DNA from 4 places in the Salipaludibacillus sp. HK11 genome. Region 4 is predicted to be linked to each of the others. Evidence: predicted binding sites of a transcription regulator. Region 4 holds the regulator's gene; each other region holds the start of a gene.

Region 1 (4,922 bases), 2.3 Mb from region 4:
AACGGTTAAGTGGTTCAACGCAGAAAAAGGTTTCGGTTTCATTGAAGTAGAGGGTCAAGACGATGTATTCGTTCATTTTTCAGCCATTCAAGGAGAAGGTTTTAAATCCCTTGATGAAGGTCAAAGGGTTACATTTGACATTGAAGAGGGACAACGTGGTCCACAAGCAACTAATGTAGAAAAATAAGTGATTGTAAAGGCAAAGCTCCGATGATATCGGGGCTTTTTTTTCTTTGTCAGCAATAAATTATTTAGTTGTACCATGGAAACTGATTAAGCCCTTCTTCATATAGTTTAATATACTAGGAGAAAGAAGGTATGTATTTTGTTGAAAAAGGGCTTTATGAGCTTGTTAATTGGGCTGTTGTTTTGGGTATGGCTAATGCCTCATGTATCTGCATCAGGGAATCAACTTGTCATTATTAACAAATCGACCAATAACCTAATCTTTTATGAAAATGACAAAGCAATTGCACTTTTTAATGTAGCTACTGGGAGAAGTCAAAGTTTAACGCCAGAAGGGGAATTTCAGATTGTTAATAAGATTAAAAATCGTCCATATTACAAAGAAGAGATTCCTGGAGGGGATCCTAGCAATCCTCTAGGTGATCGATGGCTAGGTATCAATCCATACGGGACACAGGGAAATACCTATGCAATTCATGGCAACAGTAACCCTCATTCAATCGGAACTTATGCAAGTGCCGGATGTGTTCGTATGCATAATGAGCAAGTGCAATGGTTGTTTGAGAGAATTGAGGTTTCTGCACCTGTGTTAATTGTTTCTTCAGAAAGTTCATTTGATACGATAGCTGATGAGCATGGGTATACTGTGACAGGTGCAGACGAAGAAGCATTACCTATAGGTGGAAGTGGAAACCTTAGTTACGGCAATATAGGGGAGAAAGTTGAAGAAATCCAAGAACAGTTAGTCACATTAGGTTATCGTTCTGATGATACAAAAGGAAGTTTCAGATCAGGAACAGAAGAGTCTGTTAAAGAATTTCAGAAAGATAACCAATTAGCGATCGATGGAATTGTTGGTCCAGAGACACGATCAGCCATGGAAAGCAATGTTGAAGACAAATATACATTTTATATTCCTCCGCCTCCCCAGATTATGTCTTATTAAACCACGAAGTCTAAAAGTAGATAACTTATGAAAAAAACACAAGGTGAAAGACCCCCACGAACAACTAATGGGAGTCTTTCATTTTAATTTTAGAAATGATTAACGTCGCTAAAGGATTACAGTATAAGATAAACTAAGGCTTTCGCCATGAAGGACTTGGCGACAAACCAAGATTTTCTAATAATTTATATCGTTAATGTTGTTTTTATTTTCAATAAAAGAAAGGGAAATACCTTTTTTTGTCGAATGTATTCCTGTTACTTAATTTTTTTAAGGAGGAAATAGGTTGAAATATAAAAATATTGTGTCGAGGCTTCTTTTGGTTGTTGCTTTCATAATTTTTATCGTTACTGTTATAAGCGGATTTATTGTTCAAACAGATGATTTTGGCGAAGGTATATCTTTTGGTTGGGGGGTTATTATAGCATACTGGTTTTCTGGATTTGCAATAGGGATTTTTTTCTTAGCATTAGCTGAAATTATAGAACAATTGAATAGGCTGAACAAGAAAGCGAACTTTCAAATAGGTAGAAAGGAAAAAGCCTTCATAAGTGGGGAATCAGATGTTCAAGAGGAATCTAACTATGCTGACGATCATAAAGACAGCGATGCTACTACGTCGTCAGTTAAAGATCATGCTGTCTCATGGATTGTTTCTATAGGATTGTTGGTATTTGTATTTCTTCTTGTTATCATTGGTCAAATGTAAGATGGTAGAGACCCCTTAACTTCTTCTAGATAATGTGAACAAGAACGTTTTCTTGTTGATTTTGTGACCTTTATCACATCAGTGATGAGCTCTCATGAGTTAAGCTCATATTATGAGTAAGACAATACTGGGAGGGTTTAATATGTTTCCTCGAGATTATAAAGAAAATCCATTCATTGTTATTTGGGAATTAACGAGAGCTTGCGAATTAAAGTGCTTACACTGTCGAGCAGAAGCTCAATACCATCGACATCCATTAGAGCTTTCTTTTGATGAGGGTAAAAAATTGATTGATGAGATCCATTCGATGAATAATCCTATGCTTGTTTTCACAGGTGGAGATCCTTTGATGCGTGAAGATGTATTTGATATAGCTAAGTATGCCATTGATAAAGGTGTACGAGTTTCCATGACGCCTTCAGCAACACCGAATGTCACAAAAAAAGCAATGGAAAAGGCAAAGGAAGTTGGTTTATCGAGGTGGGCATTTAGTTTAGACGGGCACAATGCAGAAATTCATGATCACTTTAGAGGAACTAGAGGATCATTTGATTTAACGATGAATGCGATCAATTACTTACACGATTTGAATATGCCATTACAGATAAATACAGTTATATCTAAATATAATTACGATTATTTAGAGAAAATGGCTGAGATGATAGAAAAATTAGATTGTGTGTTATGGAGTGTGTTTTTTCTCGTTCCAACAGGCAGAGGGCAACAAGAAGATATGATTTCACCTGTAGAGCATGAAAAGGTATTTCAATGGCTTTATGATTTGTCAAAGCGCGTACCGTTTGATATCAAAACAACAGCAGCGCAACATCATCGTAGAGTTGTTATTCAAAACAAGATGCGTGAAAAAATCAGTGCCAGTGAAGGATCAGATATTCGGTACGAGGATGCGTTAAAAAGTGGTTCAACTGGCCAAATAGATGGCCTTGGCAGAGCTCCTAAAGGGGTGAATGACGGGAATGGTTTTGTGTTTATTTCTCACACAGGAGATGTCTTCCCAAGTGGACTGTTGCCGATTAAAGCTGGCAATGTGAGAGAGACGCCGCTAGCAAATATTTATCGGGAATCAGAAATCTTTAAATCTTTACGTAACCCAGACTTATACAAAGGGAAATGTGGTGTTTGTGAATTTAAACATGTCTGTGGCGGGTCGCGTTCTAGAGCGTATGCGATGACAGGTGACTATTTAGAAAGTGAGCCATACTGTGTATATATCCCAAAATCGATGAGAAAAAATGCGCAATAAATCAAAAAATCCCCCGTCTGCTATTACAGGAGGGGGATTTTTAAGTTATTCAAATTTATTCTATTTTTCGTGCTAAAAACTGATTTATATTCTCCAAATATTTAGCATCTGATTGCAAATTATTATGACCAACCCCATCGAGCCAGACTTCTTCTGTTTTCCCAGCCCATGATTGTATTGTCACTTCTGAATGATCAGGTGGAATAACACGATCTTCTGACGCAATAAAGGCTAATAAAGCAGAATCAATGTTAGGTGCTTTATCACTAAGCTCAAAAGGATGACGAATCAGCCAGTCAATAGGTAAGAAAGGATGACGATGTTTTGACAGCTCTGTTCGACTGTCATAAGGAGAAACAAGAATAGTACCTGACATGTCTCGTTTTTTAGATAAGTGTGTAGCAGGAGCCGTTCCCATACTTCGCCCCATTGCAACAACTGTATTTTCATCAATGCTTTCCTGATTTGTTATAACGTCATGTATTTTAGTGGCATCATGGAATAAATTTTCTTCACTTGGCGTTCCATCGCTTAAACCGTAACCTCGATAGTTCATTAATAAGACAGACCAATTATCAAGAGCTTCAAATTGAGTGATGATTCTTGAGAGCTCTTCACCATTCCCACCAAAGTAAATCAGTAGTGGCGAAGGAGAAATATTATCTTTTCTGTTATCAACGAGCCAGCCTCGTAAATTAACTTCATCTTCAACTTCTATCGTTATCTCTTGAACGTTATCATTTTCGACTGTTACTGCATGAGCACTTTCTTCTGTAAGTTGAGGCTGTAGGAACAGAGACTTTTCCTGATTGAAATAAAACAGTCCGAGATGTAACCCGTACAAAAGGGCAGTGCATAATCCCACGATTAAACTCCACTTTAGAATAAAATGAATGGACATATTATATCACCTTTTATTTTGCTTCCCTTTGAGAAAAAAATTAAAGCAGCTAATTATAGATTATCAAAATACAGTGAAATGATAATAGGATATTTAGCATAATTTAGTACTTCCCATCCTAGGTATAAAGATGTATAATAAGTTACAGAAAGTTTCAATTGGAAAATTTTACTGAGGGAGTTGTAACCTTTTGTATTTTCAAAATAATGAAATTATTAATTTGAATAATTTTGTCAAAGAAAGAATTCTAGACATAATGTCTTTATCGATAAGTATTCTAGGACTTATATTTTTAATAGCTAATCTGATAAATGAATTGGCAATGGACAGTATTACTCTGACCTATTACGCAATTCCTCTTTATTTGATTCTATTTTCTATGTATATATTTAGACGCTGGCTATCATACTCACTTCGTGCATACAGTATTTTATCGATGGTATTCTTAGCTGGAATGGGCAGTATGTATTTTTACGGAATGATTGGTCCTGGAATGTTGTTTTTCTTAACTGCAACTTATATGGGTACTATTTTACTAACAGAAAAACGAGCGCTCCTGTTCATGTTAGTGAATTTATTTACTTTTGTTTTCATAGGATTCCTATGGAATACTGAAAGTTTAACGTTTAATTTTCCATTAGAGGACTATGCTACTTCTAGTGAGACATTTTTTTTAAGAATTGCCGCGTATATTGCATTTCTCAGTTTAATTTTTTTAAGTCAATATGCTTTGAATAAATACCTCATTTCATCAATAGTTGGTTTAGAGGGAGCACAGCAAGAGATAATAGCGACAGAGGAAGAGTTAAAAAGTCAAAATGATGAAATTAAGAAAAAACGAGAAGCGATTCAGCTAAGTGATAAAAAATACCATGTATTAGTTGAGCATTCAAAAGATTTGATTTATAGCTTGGAT
Region 2 (4,922 bases), 2.1 Mb from region 4:
AATTAATTAGTCTTAGCATGTTGATGAATGGTGTAGATAAGAAAAAAATGCATTATGTATAAGGAAATAGGTATAAATCATATGGACAGACGAAAGAGAGTTACAGCTCTATCCCTCCAAGAAATTGGTGGGGAGCTGTAACTCTCTATACTTTTTAATGATGAGTTTAGTATATATTTTTACAAGAATAATAAAGAAACAGCAACCCCAAGTATTCCAATTAGAGCCATAAAATAAACAGGTTTAACGGGCATTTCTCCTCCATTTTCCATTGCCTTACCAAACATATAAAAGACTAATGGATGAACGAGAAATGGCATTGAAAAGATAAAAGGAATGAGTAGTGCGGCATCAGACCCGAACATCCCTTCCTGAATGGCTGCAAAGAGTCCAAAGTGAGAGATCGCACTAGTTTGTGCCATGACCCCATAGTCCATCTGCATCGCACTTAAACTAAGAAGAGTTAATCCACCAAATACGGCACAAATCTGCCAACCGAAAGAGAATTGCATTAATGCATTAATTTCTTTTTTATCATTTCCTTTCGCCTTTTTTAAATTACGAAGAGCATAAATGGTTAATAGTATACCAATTGATACTAAAATGATGGAAGGCGGAAGCCACAAACTCCCTCTATCAGCACTAATTGCCAAAATTGAAAAGACAAAAATATGTCCAAAGAAAGGGATGTTAATCATAATTGGTGCTCTTTTAGCTGCTGTACTTCCGAAATCACCAGCTGTACAAGCCCCCGTTAGCCCTGAGTGAGATAATGCTCCAGCCATACCTGGTGCGAGGTTTCGAGCATTAGCAGTTTTGGCAAAATACATAATCAAAGAAATTCCACCAAACATCCACAATAGTTGTCCGAAAAACCCATAAGCCAGTACAGCATTCACGCCATCAATGGTAAATGCCTCACCGATTCGTGAACCACCTACCATAAAATTAGCTGCCAATACGACCGGTATTCCGCCGAACAACAATGCTCTAATCGTAGGACCGAAAGACCAGCGATATAGAATAGCACCAATGGCTGCAGCAATCATCATCGCAAAGAAAATTTGCGGTAACGCAATTATCGATTCTATCAACTGTGCGGCGTGGTAGGATAGAAAAAGTACAAATACTATTCCAGAAATCTCAATTAATCCTTTTTTAATGTATAAACGTTTATTCAAAATACGAGCTTTGTTATCAATTAAAATGATCGCGAGAACCAAGCCAATGTAGGCAATCAGCGGATAATAGGTACTTAACATGACATCCTGTCCAGTCCCAAGGATGAGCCTTATTAACCCTTCAATACCTAATAGCAAGAAGAATGATCTTAAAATAAATACAAATTGTGTGCGAGTTGTTCCTAATACTGTTTCTTCTTCTGATGGAACAACCATATCATCTGGTAAATCCTTTTTATTCCCAAGAATCTTTCGTAATTCTTGTCCACCGACAAAAAATGTAACGATTAATGCGATGATCGTAGTACTTGCCATCAAGTTAATGAAAGGAAATTCATTTAAACCAGGTGTAGATACATCACTTAATACGAGAATATAACCTAATGATAAACCAAAAATAACGATAATTAAAATCGGGGAATATCGAGTTCCCGCTACAACTGTTCTTGAAATAATCACCATAGGTATTAAAAAGAATAAAAGAATCCAAAATTGGTTTAATAACTGCAAATTTGTAATTTGTTCAACAATGTCCATTATACAACCCCTTCTTTAAGTTACTAACTCAGATTTTATATTAGCTTATTACTTTATGAAGGTAAATAGGATATTAGATAAATATGTAACAATATTGTTAAGAAATGAATACTCGCGCAATTAATTTTATTGAAAATTGAAGTGGGGGTTTCTCAAGTACCGACTTTCTAAATTTAACTAGATAGACAACCACGGAACTCATAAGGTCAATTTGTACATTAAGTCATCATTAATACTGTAGTCTACTGAAAGAACTCTCACACATGATATTATTAAGCGTATCTCTATTTCTATTATGACTTTCAACAATCATTACCTATGTAATAGTATTGGCAGTTAACAGCGATGTTAAAAGCTTATACTGTTTGAAGATGGGAGAGTTAGATAAAGCTTCTTTAACTTAAGTAAATAAAACATTATAACAAGTTTCATAAATGGAATAGGGGGAAAAATCAAGAGAATATATGATTTGTCGTTAAAAAGTCAAAAAGAATACGGTGTCATTGTGAATGTGAAATATTTCACAATAAACCTATTTATTTTTATAATAATTCACGATATACTACAAATGTAAACAACGAAGCAAAGAAGGATTTTATTTTTTTAAGTGATTATGTGAATATGTTCACAATAATATTAGGAGGAATGCAAAATGGTTGTAAATGAAAAGAAACTTAACAAAGTTGACGAAACTGTCAAGGCAGTGAACGAATTGGTTCAGAAAGGAAAAAAAGCACACGAGGAATTTCTTTCTTACGATCAAGAGCAAATTGATCGTATTGTGCAGGAAATGGCACTAGCAGGATTGGATCAGCATATGCCGTTAGCTAAGATGGCTGTTGAGGAAACCAAACGAGGTGTTTATGAAGACAAAATCATCAAGAATATATTTGCAACAGAATATATTTATAATGCGATAAAAGCTAACAAAACAGTTGGAATCATTCATGAAAATGAGCACGAAGAGATGGTTGAAATTGCTGAACCAGTTGGTGTTGTTGCTGGTGTTACTCCTGTAACAAACCCAACATCAACAACAATGTTCAAAGCACTTATTTCGATTAAAACGAGAAACCCAATCATATTTGCTTTCCACCCATCAGCGCAAAAATGTAGCTCTACAGCAGCGGAAGTTTTATATAAAGCTGCTATAAAAGCTGGCGCACCAAAAGATTGCATTCAATGGATTGAAAAACCGTCACTTGAAGGAACGCAACAGTTAATGAATCACCCAGGAGTAGCAGTTGTCTTAGCTACTGGTGGCGCAGCAATGGTAAAGTCAGCTTATAGTACAGGTAAACCAGCACTCGGTGTAGGACCAGGTAACGTCCCTTGTTATATTGAGAAAAGTGCATTAATTAAACAAGCGGTTAATGACCTAATTTTATCTAAGACGTTTGATAACGGAATGATTTGTGCTTCAGAACAAGCAGTCATTATAGATAAAGATATTTATGAAGAAACGAAAAATGAATTGAAAGCAAACAACTGTCATTTTTTAACAGATGATGAGAGGAAAAAGGTAGAAAAACTAGTAATTAATGAAGAAACGTGCGCAGTTAACCCTAAGATTGTAGGGATGCCAGCAGCAGAAATTGCAAAAATGGCAGGAATTCAAGTGAACAATGAAACAAAAATTCTCATTGCTGAATTAAAAACAGTTGGTCCTGAATCTCCCTTATCAAGAGAGAAATTAAGCCCGGTTCTAGCTTGTTTCAAGGTGAAGAATCAGGAAGAAGGATTTAAAAAAGCAGATGAAATGCTTGAATTTGGAGGGCTTGGTCACTCTGCGGTTATCCATTCAACAAATGATGATGTCATCCGCCAATATGGGTTAAAAATGAGGGCAGGAAGAGTTATAGCAAACGCACCATCTTCACAAGGAGCAATTGGAGATATTTATAATGGCTATCTCCCTTCATTAACACTTGGTTGTGGTTCTTATGGACGTAACTCCGTTTCACAAAATGTCGGGACAGTGAATCTCGTAAATATCAAAAAAATAGGGATGAGAAAAAATAATATGCAATGGTTTAAAGTTCCACCAAAAGTATACTTTGAAAAGAATGCAACGCAATATTTAGAAAAAATGCCTAACATTTCTCGCGCAATGATTGTTACTGATGAAATGATGGTGAAAATGGGTTATGTCGATAAAGTACTTTACTATTTAAATAAACGAGAAGATAAAGTGCAATATGAAGTTTTTTCTGACGTCGAGCCTGATCCATCCATTGAAACGGTCATGGCAGGTGCTGAAGCGATGATGAAATTTGAACCTGATGTCATTATCACATTAGGTGGAGGATCTGCTATGGATGCTGCTAAAGGTATGTGGGTTTTCTATGAGCATCCTGAATTAGAATTCCATGGCCTTAAGCAAAAATTCTTGGATATTCGTAAAAGAGTATTTAAATATCCAAAACTAGGTAGAAAAACTCAATTTGTTGCAATCCCTACCACATCAGGAACAGGTTCAGAAGTAACGTCTTTCGCTGTAATTACTGATAAAAAAAATAATATAAAATATCCATTAGCTGATTATGAATTAACTCCAGATGTAGCAATTATTGACCCTGTCTATGTAAAATCTGTTCCACCATCCGTAACAGCAGACACTGGGATGGACGTCCTGACACATGCGATCGAATCTTACGTCTCCGTTATGGCAAATGATTATACGGATGGGTTAGCAATTAAAGCAATTCAGTTAGTATTTGAATACTTGCCGAAAGCTTATAAAAATGGAAACGATGAAGTAGCTCGTGAAAAAATGCATAACGCTTCAACCATTGCTGGTATGGCATTTGCGAATGCATTTCTAGGAATCAACCATAGTTTAGCCCATAAATTAGGACCAGAATTCCATATTGCACATGGTCGTGCTAATACAATCTTATTGCCTCATGTTATTCGTTATAATGCTACGAAACCAAGAAAATTCACAGCGTTCCCTAAGTATAAACATTTCGTAGCTGATGAGCGTTATGCAGAGATTGCAAAAGTACTAGGTCTACCAGCAAAAGATACACAAGAAGGAGTAGAAAGTCTTGCACAAGCAATCATCAAACTCGCAAAAGATATGAACATTCCGATGAGTATTGAAGCTTGTGGAGTAGATAAAAAAGATTTTGAAGGCAAAGTAGAATACCTTGCTGACCGTGCATTTGAAGACCAGTGTACAACAGCAAACCCTAAATTACC
Region 3 (4,922 bases), 2.4 Mb from region 4:
GTCGTGCAAAGCTTTTTTCGACATTATTGACATCATCAAAGCCCATTCATAGTAAACCAAAAAACCTAGCATTAAATGCTAGGCTTCTCTTATTATTTAAATCGTTTTAGTTATGACACCATCATTAAAAGTAATATCAATATGTTTCGCTTCAACTTCTAGTTCTTTAGAGAAAAATCCTTCAACCACCCATTTTATCCAGAACTCCATAAATGAATCGACAATTTCACCATTCGGTAGTTTAGCATGTTCCCCCATCGTACCTTCTTCTAATTCAAGAATATAATTCAATTCTAAATTATGATAATCGTATAATACAAGGATTTGGTTATTCGATTTCTGAAAGTATATACCTGATATTTTTATAGGCGTACATTCAATATATGTCTTTGCAATAGAACGAAATGCACTCTCAAATCTGTCATAAAGATTCTCAGTATCTTTCAATACTTTTAAACTGACGCTTCTTTTTTCTGCACTCAAAATTTTTTTCTCCTTCTATTATCCTTTTATTATATACTCTATACTTAATATTAACAGTCCTATAAAATTTTCACAACCTACTGAATATAGGTTTCACTGTTGACACAACCATTATAGGACTTTATCATCCGCTTTTGCATACTTTGTATACAGGACTAAAGGATTATAATATACTAATTCAAAGTCTATATATAATATTCTAGCGAAGGATTGATGTTTTGATGGCAGAAAGAAACAATGATATTCAGAAAAATAAACTTAAAAACAAAAAACGAAAACCGATAATAATTTTTCTCGGGGGACTCTCTGTTTTACTATTAGTAATAACAATCATCGTCATCGTATTACCTAATGAGACGATTTTATCAGCCTATGATGAACTGACGAGTGAAGATGAACTGAATAGGGTTTATCACCTTGAAGAAAATGGGTATATGTTGGATAACGGTGAATACGTAAGGATTTCCATTTCTTTTCTATTAGAAGACAGTTCTAATATTGATAAACTATCACGAGGACAGGCTTTTCTAAGACATTCTATTACAAAATCAATTTCTGGTGCTGATCGTACTGACTTTCAAGGAAACAAAGGCCTCGAATGGTTTGAAAATGAAATTATGAACGATTTAAATCAATCGTTCTCTGATATTGATATTGAACGTGTTTATATAACAGGCATGGTAATTTCATGATTTTACAGTCAAATGCACATGATAACTTAATTTTCATGTTTCATTTGACTGTCTTTGATCTAGCTCTCATCATTCAATTTACCTAGATAATACTTCATAAGGTCAGGATATCCCTTCAAATCAAGTTTGCCTTTTTCACTAATAACATAAACGCCCCTTTTAATCCTCTCAAACCATCCATAATAGTTTTTCGTTAAGATTGATGACGTTTTTATTCCCGTTCCCATTTCAATTAACTTTTTGGGAGACAGCTCACCAGCTTGTTCAAGGTAACAAGCAATTTGAATGCAATTCTCTCTATAAGCTGTAAAAATTTGCGTCCTGTTTGATCCACCAATATTAAAATCAGCACTTCTTCCGTTTATTTCTTTTAACACTTCTTGCCTCTTCCGCTTGTTCTGAGTCATTTTTTTCCGAGACGAAATTGGTGTGGGTGGAAAGACAATTTCTACTTGTTTTCGTTTTCCTGAAACAGAAACAAGTATCAGACCTAATTCCAGTCTTTTAACTAACTGACATATATCGGTCCAACGCTTTGACCTCGGTTTGTACTTTGGCTTTGGTATAGCAATATAGACAAGTTCCGATAATTTCTTCCTCTTTGTAGCTTGGATGAGAAGGTCTACAGTTAAGTTAAGTTTTAATTCAATTATAATTAACTCTTCATCTTTCACTACTGCTATATCACAGTCTTTCACTTCTCCATAGACCTCAAAACCTTCATGCAAAAAATGTTTCTGAATTGGTTTGTATAAATCGGCCTCTTTCAGTTTTATTATTTCCTTCATGATGTAACCACTCTCCACTTTTGTAAAAACAATATCGTATTTAATTTTACCATGAAATACATCTTGCTTGAATTGATAGACTTACTATTCTCATCTCAAGCAAATGTAACATCAACAATCAATACGGGTCTTTAACACCAGCAAAAAATTAAATTTTCTTTAATACTGTGTGATATATCTCACCTCGTCATGTAGTTAACTCATATAAAATGAACCTATCACCAATTGGATGAAGGGCAATACAATACACGCCAACTTTCTATAAGGTGTAATAGAAAATTTAGGAGGGATTATTTCATGAAGAAAAAAATTTTTTCATCGTTGATTTTTGCTTCCATCCTTGTCTTATCAGCTTGTGGTGGAGATAATGAATCTGAGGAAGCATCGAGTAATAGCGGTGCTGGAGAAACTGTAGAAATTACAGCTACGAATTGGGATATTGAAACAGACGTAACTACTGTAGAAGCAGGTGAGGTGACTTTCACTTTAGTAAATGATGAAGGACATCATGGCATTTCCATTGAGGGAACTGACTTAACTATTGATGGTGAAGGATCTGATACAGTTACTCTCGAACCAGGCGAATATACAATTATTTGTACTATCCCATGTGGAGAAGGACACGAAGAGATGACTGCAGTAATTACTGTAACATAAGCTTAAATCGTCACCATAATGGAAGAGCTAGTCTCGACGAAATAATTGAGACCAGCTCTTTATTTTCGTTCTATCCATCTAACATCAATGACTTTTTCCTTGTATTAAAGTTAATATTATTTCTAAGCAAAATCAGACAAAAATAATATATCACAGAATACAATAAGTAACATATTTCTCAACAGTCCTCTAATATAATATAAAAGAAATATTATCTTACAAGAAAATTTATTGGAGGTCTTTATCGGTGCAAAAGAAAATTTTCGAAAATCTCTCTAACAATCAAAGCGTTAAACCAATTGAAGAACAGATTAGCGAATGGTTAGAAAGTAAGGATAACCTAACATCAATTGATATACAATTTAACGATTTTAATGCCGAGGTTACTTACGAAGAAGAGGTATAAAAATAGAATGACTATCAAACCGAAGTGCTAGTATTTGATATTAACACTTTAAACATGCAACTCAACCTCACTTGTAATTTCGATCTCTTTTAATGCTTGGGAAGCTAATTGATCTGCTTCCCGATTCTTTTTTCTCGAAATAAGTTCGTATTCAGCGCTGATTCCTAACTCATTCAGTTTACTATCAATCCGATCAGCCCACTGATTCAATACTTTCTCCATACACGCCCATTCTCCACGTAGTTGATTAATAACAACTTGGGAATCTCCAACAAAATTAACTGGTAAATGATGAGCGTCTAAATTTTCGACTTCCTTTAAACCTAGGTAAAGTGCTGCATACTCTGCTTCATTATTTGTGTGAAGTTCTCTTACTAATGCATTTTTTCTAATACGAAATGTTTTTCCGTTCTTCTCATAATATATTGCACAGCCTAATCCTGACATTTTTGTTGTCAGATCAAAACCACCATCAAAATACACAGTAATATTATGAGGTTCCGTATCAATTTCCTCGATATATTTTTTTAATTCCTTCAAATTTAATGTACTATCGTAATTATCTATAAATATTAAATTTTTCAATCGACCCGTTTTTTCTAAATCTTCCGCAGTGAATATTGCTTTTTCTGCATTCATCTCATCCGAAGTGAATGTTGCTTCTATTCCTTTTTTCGTTTTGTATGTTAATTCTAATCGAACCTTCACAATGGATCATCCTTTACTGTGCTATTTATGAATTCGCTGGTATAATTTCATCTATTATTTGCGTAGCTTATTTCTCAGTTTCCCCATCATCCCGGCTTAAATACGACACACGATGATGAAATTTAAATTGATGTAGCTTAAAAAATTAACTTGAAATTTTTAGCCTTTATCACCAAAAAAAGTCCTTTACTGTGTTCTTTAACATGAAGAACCGTACCCCCCCTTCTATATCGCATAGAGACTATCTCGATTCAAATGACACCCATCACAGACTCGTTTCCACATAGGGGTTACCCAAATTACGTTATCCGCGTTTATATAATTCAACCAATCTAAGTTTTGTAAATTCTCCGTAGTATAACATAAGGTGAAGATTGGTAAATTTCCTTTCCAACACTGATGTGTTTACTTGTGCTAATCCGTCGAATAGTTTAGTATTAGTATGAAAAACAACGTTGTTAACCTAACTATCTCCAATCATATGTTTCACAATCAAATTTAATTTTTTAGGAGGTCCTTCTATGGGAGTTACGATAAAAGACGTAGCAAGATCTGCCGGTGTTAGTTACTCAACAGTTTCAAAAGCACTTCGTGATAGTTCGCTAGTAAAACCAGGTACCAAACAAAAAATACGTGATATTGCCGCAGAATTAGGCTACCAACCAAATGCCGCTGCACGAAGTCTTGTATCCAAGAAATCTCAGACAATTGGAGTAGTGTGGCCTACAGTAGAAAGAACTGCTCAAGCCGCTCTTATAACTCGTATTAATCAGGAACTAGAAAAACGTGACTATACTACGTTATTATCTATCAATAAAATAGAGCAGGCTGTTAATACGTTTCAACGATTTGATGTAGACGCTATTCTAATCTTTAATGATCAAAAAAAATTGGAGAAAATGCACCCATCTTCGATTCCAGTTCTTACATATGGTGTTTCCGAAGGCTCTGATTATCCGACGATCGACGCTAATCGTCAACATGCGATTCGAATGGCTGTCGAAAAATTAGTCGAAAAAGGACACAAAAATATTTCTTTTGTTGGAGTTTGTTCTGGCAATGATCCATTACAGGAAGATAAACTTTTTGGTTTCAAACAAGCAATGAAGGAACAATTTGCATCAATCAACGATTCTTATTTTCTAGATACGAATGGTCTTGATATGTATGATGGGTACTTAGCGGTAA
Region 4 (4,922 bases):
GTTTATCAGGTGCTGATTGCACAGACCCAGACTTTTTCTCGGCAAGTTTTTCAGCTTCTAATCGTTTAAACTCCGCTTGTTCTTCTTTTTTAGCAACATAGTAATCATAGTCACCAAGAAAACTTGTCATGGAATGAGGAGCTAGTTCTACGACTCTTGTAGCCATTCGATTAACAAAATAGCGGTCATGGGATACGAATAATAGCGTACCAGGATATTCGATAAGCGCATTTTCCAATACTTCTTTACTGTCTAAATCCAAATGGTTTGTCGGCTCATCCAAAATGAGAAGGTTGGCTTTTTGCATCATCAATTTAGCGAGCGATAAACGAGCTTTTTCGCCACCGCTAAGGTCATAAACAGTTTTTAATACATCTTCCCCAGTAAAAAGGAAATTTCCTAATACAGTGCGAATGTCTTTCTCATTTGTCTGTGGATATTCGTCCCAAAGTTCTTGGAGAGCAGACTTACTTGATGTAAGGTTCGTTTGTTCTTGATCATAGTATCCGATAGATACATTACTTCCGTAACGGATGTCACCTTTGATTAACTTCATTTGTCCAGCAATGGCTTTAATGAGCGTCGATTTACCAATACCATTTGGTCCGATCAATGCAACACTTTCACCACGGTCCATTTTCAACGACACATTTTCAAATAAAGGTTTGCTATCATATCCAACAGTCAAATCGTTGATCATTAATACGTCATTGCCACTTTGTCGATCGATATTAAATCGAAAATTTGCTGACTGATCTTCAGAGGAAGGTCTATCTTTTACCGTTATTTTTTCTAACTGTTTTCGACGGCTTTTTGCTCGGTTACTTGTAGAAGCGCGAGCTAAGTTTTTTTGCACAAATGTTTCTAATTTCTTAATTTCTCCTTGCTGTTTCTCAAATTGCTTCATCTCTTGTTCATACATTCGTGCCTTTTCTTCTAAGTATTTTGAGTAGTTCCCTGTAAATTTCAGCGTTTGATGAAAGGAAAGTTCGTATACATAGTCGACAACACGGTCAAGGAAAAAACGGTCGTGGGAGACGATGAGGATAGCTCCATCATAACCTGCTAAATAATTCTCAAGCCAAGTTAACGTTTGAATGTCGAGGTGGTTTGTCGGCTCGTCTAAAACTAATAGGCTAGGCTTCGACAGTAAGAGTTTCCCTAGAGCTAATCGGGTTTTTTGTCCGCCACTTAAGGAATTAATTGACGTGCTGTAGTCAAAATTTTTAAAATTAAGGCCAGATAAAATACTGCGGATATCTGCTTCATATTGAAAGCCACCACGGTCTTTAAAATCTTGTTGTAATTGATCGTACTCTTCCAGAATCTTTTCGTAATCAGGTTGATCAGGATCACTCATTTTTTCTTCTAGTTTTCGCAAGTTTTGTTCCATTTTTTTTAGAGCGGTGAAAACAGTTAACATCTCTTCCCATATGGAACGTGATGATTCAAGACCGCTATCCTGAGCGAGATAACCGATATTAACGTCCTTTGGGATCATTAAGTTTCCCGAATCATAAGGAAGTTCGCCGGTAATAATTTTTAGCAATGTTGATTTACCAGCACCGTTTCTACCTACGAGCGCAATCCGTTCATGACTTTTTATTTCTAATTTTACATTGGACAGAATTTCGTCTGTACCGAATGATTTTGATATTTGTGCACATTGTAATAAAATCATATTTTGGTCATCCTCACAATCAAATTCCATTCATTTCACAAGCTAAGTGTACATGAGAACGAACAACAATGGCAACTGAATTGTGGCGATAATTAGCTAGTGCTAAGGAGAAAGTAGAAATTTGAACGAGGAAATATAGTAGTTGTTTACTTCATAATCACAAAGTTATGCAGTTTGTGAAAGAATGGTGTACAATGAAAGAAGAAATAAAGGGGGATGTTCATGGACTCTTTCACACACTTTAACGAGCAAGGCCGTGCTAAAATGGTAGATATTTCACATAAAGACGAGACGGTCAGAACTGCTGTCGCAACATCAAGTGTTTATGTGAACAAAGAAATTTATGAAGCAATTCAACAAGGTAAAATGAAGAAAGGCGATGTGTTAGCAGTTGCTCAAGTTGCTGGGATAATGGCAGCTAAAAACACGTCCCAATGGATTCCAATGTGTCACCCATTATCATTGTCGGGTGTCGACATTCAGTTTGATTGGAATGTGAAGGAAGATACATATCAATTGGCGATTGAAGTTGCTGTGAAGACAAAAGGCAGTACGGGAGTGGAAATGGAAGCGTTAACATCGGCGTCTGCGACAGCGTTAACCATTTATGATATGTGTAAGGCTATTGATAAAGGCATGGTAATTGGTGAAACCTACTTATGTGAAAAAACGGGTGGGAAAAGCGGCGATTTCAAACGAAGTTAATTCTGATATTAATGATAAAGTAATCATAAATAGCGTGACTAGAGTAGAAGTAAGAATATGAGAATGGGGGGCAATGTTTCATGGATATGGATCAAGCAAAAATACCGCAAGCAACGGCTAAGCGTTTGCCACTATATTATCGTTTTTTGGAAGGCTTACAGGCTTCTGGAAAACATCGTGTATCTTCGTCTGAATTGAGTGAAGCGGTAAAAGTCGACTCTGCTACAATTCGTAGAGATTTTTCTTATTTTGGTGCGTTAGGGAAAAAAGGCTATGGGTATAATGTGAATTATTTGCTATCATTTTTCAGGAAGACGTTAGATCAAGATGAGTTAACAAAAGTAACACTCGTTGGTGTTGGAAACTTGGGAACGGCATTTTTAAATTATAACTTTAGCAAAACAAATAATACGAGAATTGAAATGGCTTTTGATGTGGATGAAGATAAAGTAGGGAAAGAAATAGGTGAAGTGCCGATTTACCATTTGAATGAATTTGCTGATCGCATTGCAAATAATAATGTGGAAGTCGTGATATTAACTGTTCCATCACACGTTGCACAACCTATCGCTGATCAGCTAGTAGCTTCAGGGATCAAAGGGATTCTGAATTTTACGCCTGCAAGGTTGTCAGTACCTGATGATGTGAGGGTTCATCATATTGATCTTTCAGTAGAGTTGCAATCACTCATTTATTTCTTAAAACATTATCCATTATAAAGGAACGTAGCAGGTCTTCTATTTGTGGAGGCCTGTTTTTGTTTTGCATGGATTTTATGATCACGTAGATAAAACTCGTGGTATAGTAGATTAACAGATATATTTCGTGAGACGAAGGAAAGAGTGATGAAATCATGGCGAAGGTTCCGCAGAAATGGTTGGTAGTTATAACGGTTTTATTAGGGACGTTTACAATTATTTTAAATAATAGCATGTTGAATCCAGCGGTGCCTCATTTAATGAACATATTTGAAGCGGATGCAGTAGCGACAGGCTGGGTGATTACAATTTTCATGGTTACGATGGGGATGATCATGCCTTTAACTGGTTATTTAGGTGATAAGTTTGGCAAGAAACAGCTATATATAGCTGGATTATCTTTGTTTATTCTAGGCTCTATATTAGGGTCACTCTCGTGGGATTTGTCTTCTTTGATTTTTTTTAGAGGGGTACAAGGCGTTGGTGGTGGTGTGATGATGCCTTTGTCTTTAGCATTAATATTTGAAGCATTTCCAAAAAAAGAACGCGGACTTGCTACGGGGGTTTGGGGAATAGCTGCGATGATGGCGCCGACAATCGGCCCTACTCTTGGAGGAATAATCATAGAAATGGGCTCATGGGAATGGCTATTTCTTTTCAATATCCCATCAGGGGTTCTCGGATTAATCTTTTCAATCTACTATTTAAAGCAGACGAAAAAAGTCGCTAATATTCGCTTTGATCGTTGGGGGTTTCTAACGGTAACGCTAGGTGTAGGTTCGATGTTGTTTGCGTTAGGTAGAGTGTCCGAACTTAACGATTTACGAGACGTGACGAATATCAGCCTTTTGCTATTAGGTCTTTTATCGTTGTATCTATTCGTCCGTATTGAGAACCGTACAGACCAACCGTTACTAGATTTGTCTATCTTTAAAATTCCAGCTTACACATACAGTGTATGGGTAGCAATGATCAGTTCGATATCATTGTTTGGAGGAATCTTTCTTCTGCCGCTATTAATTCAGCAAGTTTACGGGTTGGGTGCGATCATGACCGGGTTGACGTTTCTGCCGTCGGCTTTACTAGCGGGTATATTCATGACAATTGGCGGGAGGTTATTGGATCGCCAAGGGCCGTCGGTGATTGTCACGACAGGATTAACGATTGGTGCTGTTGGGACTTTATTGCTTGGACTGATTGGAATGGATACAGCAATATGGGTTATCTTTGTTCTGAATGCGGTAAGGGGAATTGGAATGGGGTTAAGTACGATGCCAGCGACAACTGCTGGGATGAATGCCATACCAGAGAAGTTTATCTCCCGAGGATCTGCGATGAATAATGTCCTGCGACAAATGAGTTCCGCATTAGGGATCGTCTTCGTTTCGATATATTTTGAGGTTCGTCGTGGACAAGTGATGGCAACGAGTAGCGTTACATTAGAAGAAGCTAGTCTAACGGCTGTAACAGAAGGTTTTCTCGTTATTGCGGTATTGGCGTTTCTATCTATTCCAGCGGGATTATTATTAGGTAAGGAACATCGAAAACAACAGGAAGAAATTAATTGATAACAGAAAGCCCTTCGATCAGATTTGTCGAAGGGCTTCATTAATAATTATTTTTTGTTATTCTCCTGATTTTGTTTGGCGACGCCGCCGAAATGGCGAAAAGCTAAGAAATAGTCAAAAGCTGCAAATGCCATGAACAGAATTGTGTAGATTCCCCATCCAGTAGTTTGATCTGCTGATTGGATCGCTAAATATAGAAATAACGTTCCTAGAAAAAAGAACATATACCCTTGAAAGCGAGAATGTTTCTTCATATGAACAACCCTCCTA

The links. Region 4 encodes Rex, which represses fermentation and respiration genes when NADH is low (regulators of the CRP and FNR family bind a similar motif). Its sites were predicted from a motif close to TTGTGAAATATTTCACAA; they were not measured.
Region 1: ACM26V_RS09685 (TIGR04053 family radical SAM/SPASM domain-containing protein) is a predicted target of Rex. The motif match lies at 1,903-1,920, and genes of this name have one in related genera.
Region 2: adhE (bifunctional acetaldehyde-CoA/alcohol dehydrogenase) is a predicted target of Rex. The motif match lies at 2,228-2,245, and genes of this name have one in related genera.
Region 3: ACM26V_RS09360 (cytochrome C oxidase subunit II) is a predicted target of Rex. The motif match lies at 2,131-2,148, and genes of this name have one in related genera.

The regions. Positions count from the first base shown of each region.
Region 1 is NZ_CP181045.1:1,959,728-1,964,649, reverse strand. Features, by position in the region: gene ACM26V_RS09700 (cold-shock protein) at 1-187, shown strand, start outside; gene ACM26V_RS09695 (L,D-transpeptidase family protein) at 326-1,132, shown strand; gene ACM26V_RS09690 (hypothetical protein) at 1,419-1,841, shown strand; gene ACM26V_RS09685 (TIGR04053 family radical SAM/SPASM domain-containing protein) at 1,984-3,105, shown strand; gene ACM26V_RS09680 (alpha/beta hydrolase) at 3,161-3,949, opposite strand; gene ACM26V_RS09675 (EAL domain-containing protein) at 4,197-4,922, shown strand, end outside.
Region 2 is NZ_CP181045.1:1,181,387-1,186,308, forward strand. Features, by position in the region: gene ACM26V_RS05925 (hypothetical protein) at 1-62, shown strand, start outside; gene ACM26V_RS05930 (hypothetical protein) at 180-1,718, opposite strand; gene adhE (bifunctional acetaldehyde-CoA/alcohol dehydrogenase) at 2,371-4,922, shown strand, end outside.
Region 3 is NZ_CP181045.1:1,882,374-1,887,295, forward strand. Features, by position in the region: gene ACM26V_RS09340 (hypothetical protein) at 1-46, opposite strand, end outside; gene ACM26V_RS09345 (hypothetical protein) at 97-483, opposite strand; gene ACM26V_RS09350 (flagellar basal body-associated FliL family protein) at 705-1,175, shown strand; gene ACM26V_RS09355 (DUF2161 domain-containing phosphodiesterase) at 1,235-1,963, opposite strand; gene ACM26V_RS09360 (cytochrome C oxidase subunit II) at 2,261-2,620, shown strand; gene ACM26V_RS09365 (hypothetical protein) at 2,868-3,026, shown strand; gene ACM26V_RS09370 (reverse transcriptase-like protein) at 3,075-3,734, opposite strand; gene ACM26V_RS09375 (LacI family DNA-binding transcriptional regulator) at 4,256-4,922, shown strand, end outside.
Region 4 is NZ_CP181045.1:4,282,889-4,287,810, forward strand. Features, by position in the region: gene ACM26V_RS20400 (ABC-F family ATP-binding cassette domain-containing protein) at 1-1,681, opposite strand, end outside; gene moaC (cyclic pyranopterin monophosphate synthase MoaC) at 1,904-2,386, shown strand; gene ACM26V_RS20410 (redox-sensing transcriptional repressor Rex) at 2,467-3,105, shown strand; gene ACM26V_RS20415 (MDR family MFS transporter) at 3,240-4,652, shown strand; gene ACM26V_RS20420 (YdiK family protein) at 4,700-4,906, opposite strand; gene ACM26V_RS20425 (lysostaphin resistance A-like protein) at 4,903-4,922, opposite strand, start outside.